Regions from separate parts of the Nonomuraea sp. CA-141351 genome, predicted to be linked through region 1. Evidence: riboswitches for the same ligand, from Rfam matches in the RefSeq annotation. Region 1 holds a riboswitch; the other holds the start of a gene.
The links. Region 1 has a riboswitch for glycine ahead of gcvT (glycine cleavage system aminomethyltransferase GcvT). Riboswitches for the same ligand answer to the same signal wherever they lie in the genome.

Region 1 (3,645 bases):
TTCGCCGAGGAGGGCGCCAAGGTCGTCTGCGTGGACATCGACGAGGAGGCGGGCGTCAAGGCGGCGAACGAGGTCGGCGGCCTCTTCGTCAAGGCCGACGTGACCAGCGAGGACGACGTCGTCGGGATGTTCCGGACCGCCTTCGACACCTACGGCAGCGTGGACATCGCCTTCAACAACGCGGGCATCTCGCCCCCCGACGACGACTCCATCCTGGAGACCGGCCTCGACGCCTGGCGCCGGGTCCAGGAGGTGAACCTGACCAGCGTCTACCTCTGCTGCAAGCACGTCATCCCGTACATGCGGCGCCAGGGCAAGGGCTCGATCATCAACACCGCGTCGTTCGTGGCCGTCATGGGCTCGGCGACCTCGCAGATCTCGTACACGGCGTCCAAGGGCGGGGTGCTGGCGATGACGCGCGAGCTGGGCGTGCAGTTCGCCAGGGAGGGCATCAGGGTCAACGCGCTGTGCCCGGGGCCGGTGAACACGCCGCTGCTGCAGGAGCTGTTCGCCAAGGACCCGGAGCGGGCGCAGCGGCGGCTGGTGCACATTCCCGTGGGGCGCTTCGCCGAGGCGTCGGAGATCGCGGCGGCGGTGGCGTTCCTGGCCAGCGACGACGCGTCGTTCATCACGGGCAGCGAGTTCCTGGTCGACGGGGGCATCTCCGGCGCCTACGTCACGCCGCTCTAGCTCTGGGGGTCATCGTGCAGCGTCCCGTCATCGGCATCACGTCGTACGTCGAGCCGGCGAAGTTCACGGTCTGGGAGGACATGACCGTGGCGCTTCTGCCGTACATGTACGTGGAGCAGGTCGTACGCGCCGGCGGGCAGCCGGTCGTGCTGCCGCCGGCCGGCGAGCCCGCGCGGATCGTGGGCCGCCTGGACGGGCTCATCCTGGCCGGTGGCGGGGACATCGACCCGGCGAGGTACGGCGAGTCGCCTAGGGCACAAACCGGCTATATCCGCAAATTTCGCGATGAGGCGGAGTTTGCCCTTCTCACTGCGGCCCTCGACGCGGGCCTGCCGTACCTGGGCATCTGCCGCGGGCTCCAGGTGCTCAACGTCGCCCTCGGGGGCAGCCTCCACCAGCACCTCCCCGACGTGGTCGGGCACGCGGGCCACTCCCCCGCGCCCGGCCGCTTCGGCCCGCTGCCCGTCACCGCCGTCCCCGGCACCCGCGTGGCCAAGGCGCTGGGCACCGACCCCGTGACGGTCCCCCACTATCACCACCAGGCCATCGACCGCCTCGCGCCCGGCCTCACCGTCACCGCCACCGCCGGCGACGGCACGATCGAGGCGGTCGAGCTGGACTCGGCCCCCTTCGCCGTGGCCGTGCAGTGGCACCCGGAGGCCGCCGAGGACTGCGCGCTCTTCGAGGCCCTCATCGCCGCCTGCTGACGGCCGGGCGGCCGCCGCGAGCGACGTGCGAGGTGCCACAGCTCGCGAGGGCCAGGGAGGCAACCAAGCCGAAAGCCGCTGTTCGCCGATTCATACCCTTTCGACGTCACGACCCCCGGAGCGGTTCATGAGGGGCCAGAACGCGACAACACCGCCATCACACCACTAGGCTTGCGGACATCACCGGCATAACCGTGCGGGAGAGCGCCCTGACAGCCGGTCAGGGTCCCTGAAGGAGCAAGCCCTCCCCGCAAACCTCTCAAGGCAAAGGACCGCACGGCCAATGGTGACCTCTGGAAAGCAGGCCTGTGGGGCCTCGCCGAAGGTGAAAGTCCGGCAAAACTCGGGCGAAGCTCTCAGGCATCGATGACAGAGGGGGAGGATGCTGGCATCCGATCCTGTCCAGAGGTGCGACAAATGTCCCGACCCACACCGCTACGAGACGTTCACGAGAGCCTCGGCGCCACGCTCACCGACTTCGCGGGGTGGCTCATGCCGCTCCGGTACGGGAGCGAGTCCGCGGAGCACAACGCCGTTCGCCAGTCGGCCGGGCTGTTCGACCTCTCGCACATGGGGGAGATCTTCCTGACCGGGCCGCAGGCCGGTGAGGCCCTCGACTACGCGCTGGTCGGCCACCTGTCGGCGCTGGTGCCCGGTCGGGCCAGGTACACCATGATCGTCAATGAGCGCGGCGGGGTGCTCGACGACCTCATCGTCTACCGGCTCGGCGACGCGGAGTTCATGGTCGTAGCAAACGCCTCGAACTACGAAAAAGTCGGGAATGAGCTGAAAGAGCGTGCGAAGGCGTACGACGTGGTGGTCGAGGACCGCTCGGACCAGTACGCACTCATCGCCGTGCAGGGACCCCGATCCCAGGAGATCCTCGCCACGCTCACCGACGCCGACCTCGCCGGGCTCAAGTACTACGCGGGCCTGCCCGGGCTGGTCGACGGGCGGCAGGCACTCATCGCCCGCACCGGCTACACCGGCGAGGACGGGTTCGAGCTGTTCGTCGCCAATCAGGACGCGGTGCCGCTCTGGCACGCGCTCATGGCGGCGGGCAAGCCGTACGGGCTCAAGCCCGCCGGCCTGTCCAGCCGCGACACCCTCCGGCTCGAGGCAGGCATGCCGCTGTACGGGAACGAACTCGGCGTCGAACTGACCCCATTCGACGCGGGGCTGGGCAGGGTGGTGAAATTCGACAAGCCGGGCGACTTCGTCGGCAGGTCGGCGCTCGAGGCGGTCAAGGACGACACGCCGCGGCGCCGTCTCGTCGGCCTGGTCGCGCGGGGACGCCGGGTGCCGCGCCACGGCTACCCGGTCACCAAGGACGGCGCCGTAGTCGGCGAGGTCACGAGCGGTGCGCCCTCCCAGACCCTGGGAAGGCCCATCGCGATGGCCTACGTGGACGCCGGCGTCGAATCAGGCCTGGCCGTGGACATCCGGGGCAGCCAAGAACCTATGGACCTGGTAGAGCTGCCCTTCTACAGGAGGAACAAGTGAGCAACATCCCTGACGACCTGAGCTACACCAAGGAGCACGAGTGGGTGGCGGGCCTCGACGACGGCATCACCGTGACCGTCGGCGTCACGGCCTTCGCCGCCGACTCACTTGGTGACGTCGTCTACGTGCAGCTCCCCGAGGTCGGCTCGACCGTCGAGGCGGGCGACTCCGTGGGCGAGGTGGAGTCCACCAAGTCGGTGAACGAGATCTACACCCCCGTCGGCGGTGAGATCGTCGAGGTGAACCAGGTCGTCGTGGACGACCCGAGCCTGGTCAACAGCGACCCGTACGGCGAGGGCTGGATGTTCAGGGTGCGCGTCGAAGGCGAGCCCGAAGACGTGCTCTCCGCCGAGGAGTACACGGCGCTCACCTCGGGCGAATCCTGATCCACCAGCCGGGGCCCCTCGCGGGCCCCGGCCCTGCATGAAGGGCGCACATCAATGGCGATCAGCGTCTTCGACCTCTTCAAGATCGGCATCGGCCCGTCGAGCTCCCACACGGGAGGCCCGATGGCGGCCGCGCACAAGTTCGCCCGCGGGCTGCACGACGACGGCCTGCTCTCGCAGGTCACGCGCGTCGAGGCCATCCTGTACGGCTCGCTCGGCCTGACCGGCAAGGGCCACGGCAGCGACAAGGCGGTCCTGCTCGGCCTCTCCGGCGAGAAGCCCGAGCTGGTGGACGTCGACTCCATCGACGCCCGGCTGGCCGGGATGCGCGAGTCGGGCACGGTCAAGCTGTACGGGAC
Region 2 (3,645 bases), 3.4 Mb from region 1:
GCGGCCGAGCGCGAGTGCGGCCTGGTCGAGCAGACCGTCGCCCCCATACTCAAACGGCGGGCTCCCGGCGCCATCGGAGAGGCGGACGAGGCCGCCAGGGAGCTTTCCGCACTCCTGCTCGATTTGCACGCATCCCTTGTGCGGTCGGGGATCCGGTCCGTTCTGGGGCGCTGAGACCCAGTCGAGCTGGGAGGTGGAGGCGCGTTCCATGCCCGCCGGGTGTTACGTTGAATTGCAGTAGCCAGTCAGCAGAAGCGACGAGCCAAATAACTGTGCCGGATGACCGGTCAGGAATACGGAGCAGCCCGTGTTGCAGATGGAGGTCGTGGGCGTTCGAGTAGAAATGCCCACAAATCAGCCGATCGTCTTGCTCAAGGAGGCACACGGGGAGCGGTTCCTTCCTATATGGATTGGCATGACCGAGGCGACAGCCATCGCTCTGGCCCAAGCGGAGGAGCCACCTCCGCGGCCGCTCACCCACGACCTCTTCCGAGACGTGCTGAGCGCTCTGGGCGTAGGCCTGCGAGCAGTCAACATCGTCGCCCTGCGCGACGGCATCTTCTTCGCCGACCTGGTGTTCTCCAACGGCGTGGAGGTGAGCGCGCGGCCGTCCGACTCGATCGCGCTCGCCCTGCGCACCGGAGCACGCATCTTCGCCAGCGAGGAGGTCGTCCAGGAGGCCGGGGTCATCATCCCGGATGACCAGGAGGACGAGGTGGAGAAGTTCAGGGAGTTCCTTGACACGATCACACCCGAAGACTTCGGCAGGGCGGGGTAGGTATTTCGGTGCATTTACGCTTCACGACGCGCCGAGCCGGATCGTTGACTGAGCATGGTCACGGTCCTACGGTGCAAGTGAAACCCGTGGTCGCCCTTTACGAACCCCCAGATCAGGCCACGGGATGAGAGAAAGCCGGAGGTCCGCGTGGCGGTCAGCAGCGGCGAGGGAAAGACAGCCGGCCAGGAAGATCCGGTGCGGCGCGAGAGCGCGCGGCAGCGTGCCGGGGAGCAGGGTCTGCTCTTCGACGAGCAGCCGGCGTCGCTGCCAGGCGACATCGGATACCGCGGGCCGACGGCCTGTGCGGCGGCCGGCATCACCTACAGGCAGCTCGACTACTGGGCGCGCACGGGCCTCGTGGAGCCCACGATAAGAGCCGCGCAGGGCTCAGGCTCCCAGCGGCTCTACAGCTTCCGAGACATCCTGGTGCTCAAGGTCGTCAAGCGGCTCCTCGACACCGGGGTGTCGCTGCAGCAGATCCGCACGGCCGTGCAGCATCTGCGTGACCGCGGGGTCGCCGACCTCGCGCAGATCACGCTCATGAGCGACGGCGTCAGCGTCTACGAGTGCACCTCGGCCGACGAGGTGATCGATCTGCTGCAGGGCGGTCAGGGCGTGTTCGGCATCGCGCTGGGCCGGGTCTGGCGTGAGGTCGAGGGATCCCTCGCGGAGCTGCCGGGGGAAAGAGCAGCGGTCGAGGACACCGTCCCGGCCGACCACCCCGCTGACGAACTCGCCCGCCGCCGCCGCGCGCGGCGCATGGGCTGAGCGCGAACCCCGCCGCCCGCGTGGGCCCCCGAACGGGGCCCCCTACGCGCGGGCGGACTAATCACGCCCTGTCGTGGAAATTCGCCCGTAACGGATAGGGTTGTAATCTAGGACAGCAAGGCTGACGACCCCGTGCGGGAGAGTCTCCGGGCCTACGGGTCCCGGGGCGCCGAAGGAGCAACCCTCCCCGGAATCTCTCAGGCATCCCGTACCGCTCGGGCGAGGCAACTCTGGAAAGCAGGCGCACCGGCCAGGCGCGTCTCACCGACGGTGCAAGCCCCGTTTTCGGGGTGAAGCTCTCAGGTCGCGGTCCCGCCGCGCTGACAGAGGGGGAGATCCGGCACTCGCCCGCGCCCTGGCGCCGGTCTCCATAGCCTCGGGAGGCACTTTTCATGACCGACCTGTCAGCCCCGCCGTTCTCATCCAGGCACATCGGCCCGTCGGAGTCCGAGCAGCAGCGCATGCTCGAGACCGTGGGCTTCGAGTCCGTGGCGGATCTGGTGGCCGTGGCCGTTCCCGAGGCCATCAGGGCCAAGGACCGGCTCAATCTGCCCGCCGCCGTCGGGGAGGCCGAGGCCATCGCCGAACTGCGCGCCCTGGCCGGGCGCAACCGCGTGCTCACCTCGATGATCGGCCTGGGCTACTACGACACGATCACGCCCGCCGTCATCCGCCGCAGCCTGCTGGAGAACCCGGGCTGGTACACCGCCTACACCCCGTACCAGCCGGAGATCTCGCAGGGCCGCCTCGAGGCGCTGCTGAACTTCCAGACCGTCGTCTCCGACCTGACGGGCCTGCCCGTCGCGGGCGCCTCCCTCCTCGACGAGGGCACGGCGGCCGCCGAGGCGATGACGCTGGCCCGCCGCGCGGGCAAGTCCAAGAGCGACGTGTTCGTGGTGGACGCCGACGCGCTGCCGCAGACCAAGGCCGTGCTCGCCACCCGGGCCGAGCCCCTCGGCATCGAGCTGGTCGAGCACTCCCTCGAGGGTGAGCTGCCCGAGTGCTTCGGCGTGCTCGTGCAGTACCCGGGCGCGTCGGGCCGGCTGCGCGACTTCCGCGCCGTGGCCGCCGCCGCGCACGAGGCGGGCGCGCTCGTCGTGGCCGCCGCCGACCTGCTGGCCCTGACGATCGTGGCCGCCCCCGGCGAGCTGGGCGCCGACATCGCGATCGGGTCCTCGCAGCGGTTCGGGGTGCCGTTCGGGTTCGGCGGGCCGCACGCCGCGTACATGTCCGTACGCGAGGGCCTGCAGCGCCAGCTCCCCGGGCGGCTCGTCGGTGTGTCGGTGGACGCCGACGGCGACCCCGCCTACCGGCTGGCCCTGCAGACCCGCGAGCAGCACATCCGCCGCGAGAAGGCCACCAGCAACATCTGCACCGCGCAGGTCCTGCTCGCCGTCATCGCCAGCATGTACGCCGTCTACCACGGCCCCGAGGGGCTGCGCGGGATCGCCCACCGGGTGCACCGGCACGCCGTGGCCCTTGCGGGAGGGCTGCGCCAGGCGGGGCTGGAGGTCGTGCACCCCGAGTTCTTCGACACCGTGCTCGTACGCGTTCCCGGCCGGGCCGCCGCCGTGGTCGCCGCCGCCGCCGAGCGGGGCGTCAACCTCTGGCAGGCCAACGACGACCACGTGTCCATCTCCTGCGACGAGAAGACCGGGGCCGCCGAGGTGGCCAAGGTGTGGGCCGCGTTCGGGATCGAGCGCACCGACGTGGACCTGGACGCCGACGCGTTGCCCGCCTCGCTGCCGCGCGAGTCGGCGTACCTGACCCACCCGGTCTTCCACAGCCACCGCTCCGAGACCGCGATGCTGCGTTACCTGCGCAAGCTTCAGGACAAGGACATCGCCCTCGACCGCTCGATGATCCCGCTCGGCTCCTGCACGATGAAGCTGAACGCGACCACCGAGATGGAGCCGATCACCTGGCCGGAGTTCGCCGCGATCCACCCGTACGCGCCCGACGAGCAGGCTGAGGGCTACCGGGAACTGATCGGCACGCTGGAGGACTGGCTGGCCGAGGTGACCGGCTACGACCGCGTCTCCATCCAGCCGAACGCCGGCTCGCAAGGGGAGTTCGCCGGGCTGCTGGCCATCCGCGCC

Region 2: it holds a riboswitch for glycine, as region 1 does, so the genes downstream of both, gcvP (aminomethyl-transferring glycine dehydrogenase) here and gcvT (glycine cleavage system aminomethyltransferase GcvT) in region 1, are expected to answer to the same signal.

What each region holds. Positions count from the first base shown of each region.
Region 1 is NZ_CP191982.1:2,194,597-2,198,241, reverse strand. It holds gene ACQPWU_RS10885 (3-oxoacyl-ACP reductase) at 1-690, shown strand, start outside; gene ACQPWU_RS10880 (gamma-glutamyl-gamma-aminobutyrate hydrolase family protein) at 705-1,397, shown strand; glycine riboswitch at 1,585-1,682, shown strand; gene gcvT (glycine cleavage system aminomethyltransferase GcvT) at 1,815-2,900, shown strand; gene gcvH (glycine cleavage system protein GcvH) at 2,897-3,286, shown strand; gene ACQPWU_RS10865 (L-serine ammonia-lyase) at 3,341-3,645, shown strand, end outside.
Region 2 is NZ_CP191982.1:5,573,264-5,576,908, forward strand. It holds gene ftsR (transcriptional regulator FtsR) at 1-174, shown strand, start outside; gene ACQPWU_RS26260 (bifunctional nuclease family protein) at 308-778, shown strand; gene ACQPWU_RS26265 (MerR family transcriptional regulator) at 926-1,546, shown strand; glycine riboswitch at 1,672-1,770, shown strand; glycine riboswitch at 1,771-1,883, shown strand; gene gcvP (aminomethyl-transferring glycine dehydrogenase) at 1,939-3,645, shown strand, end outside.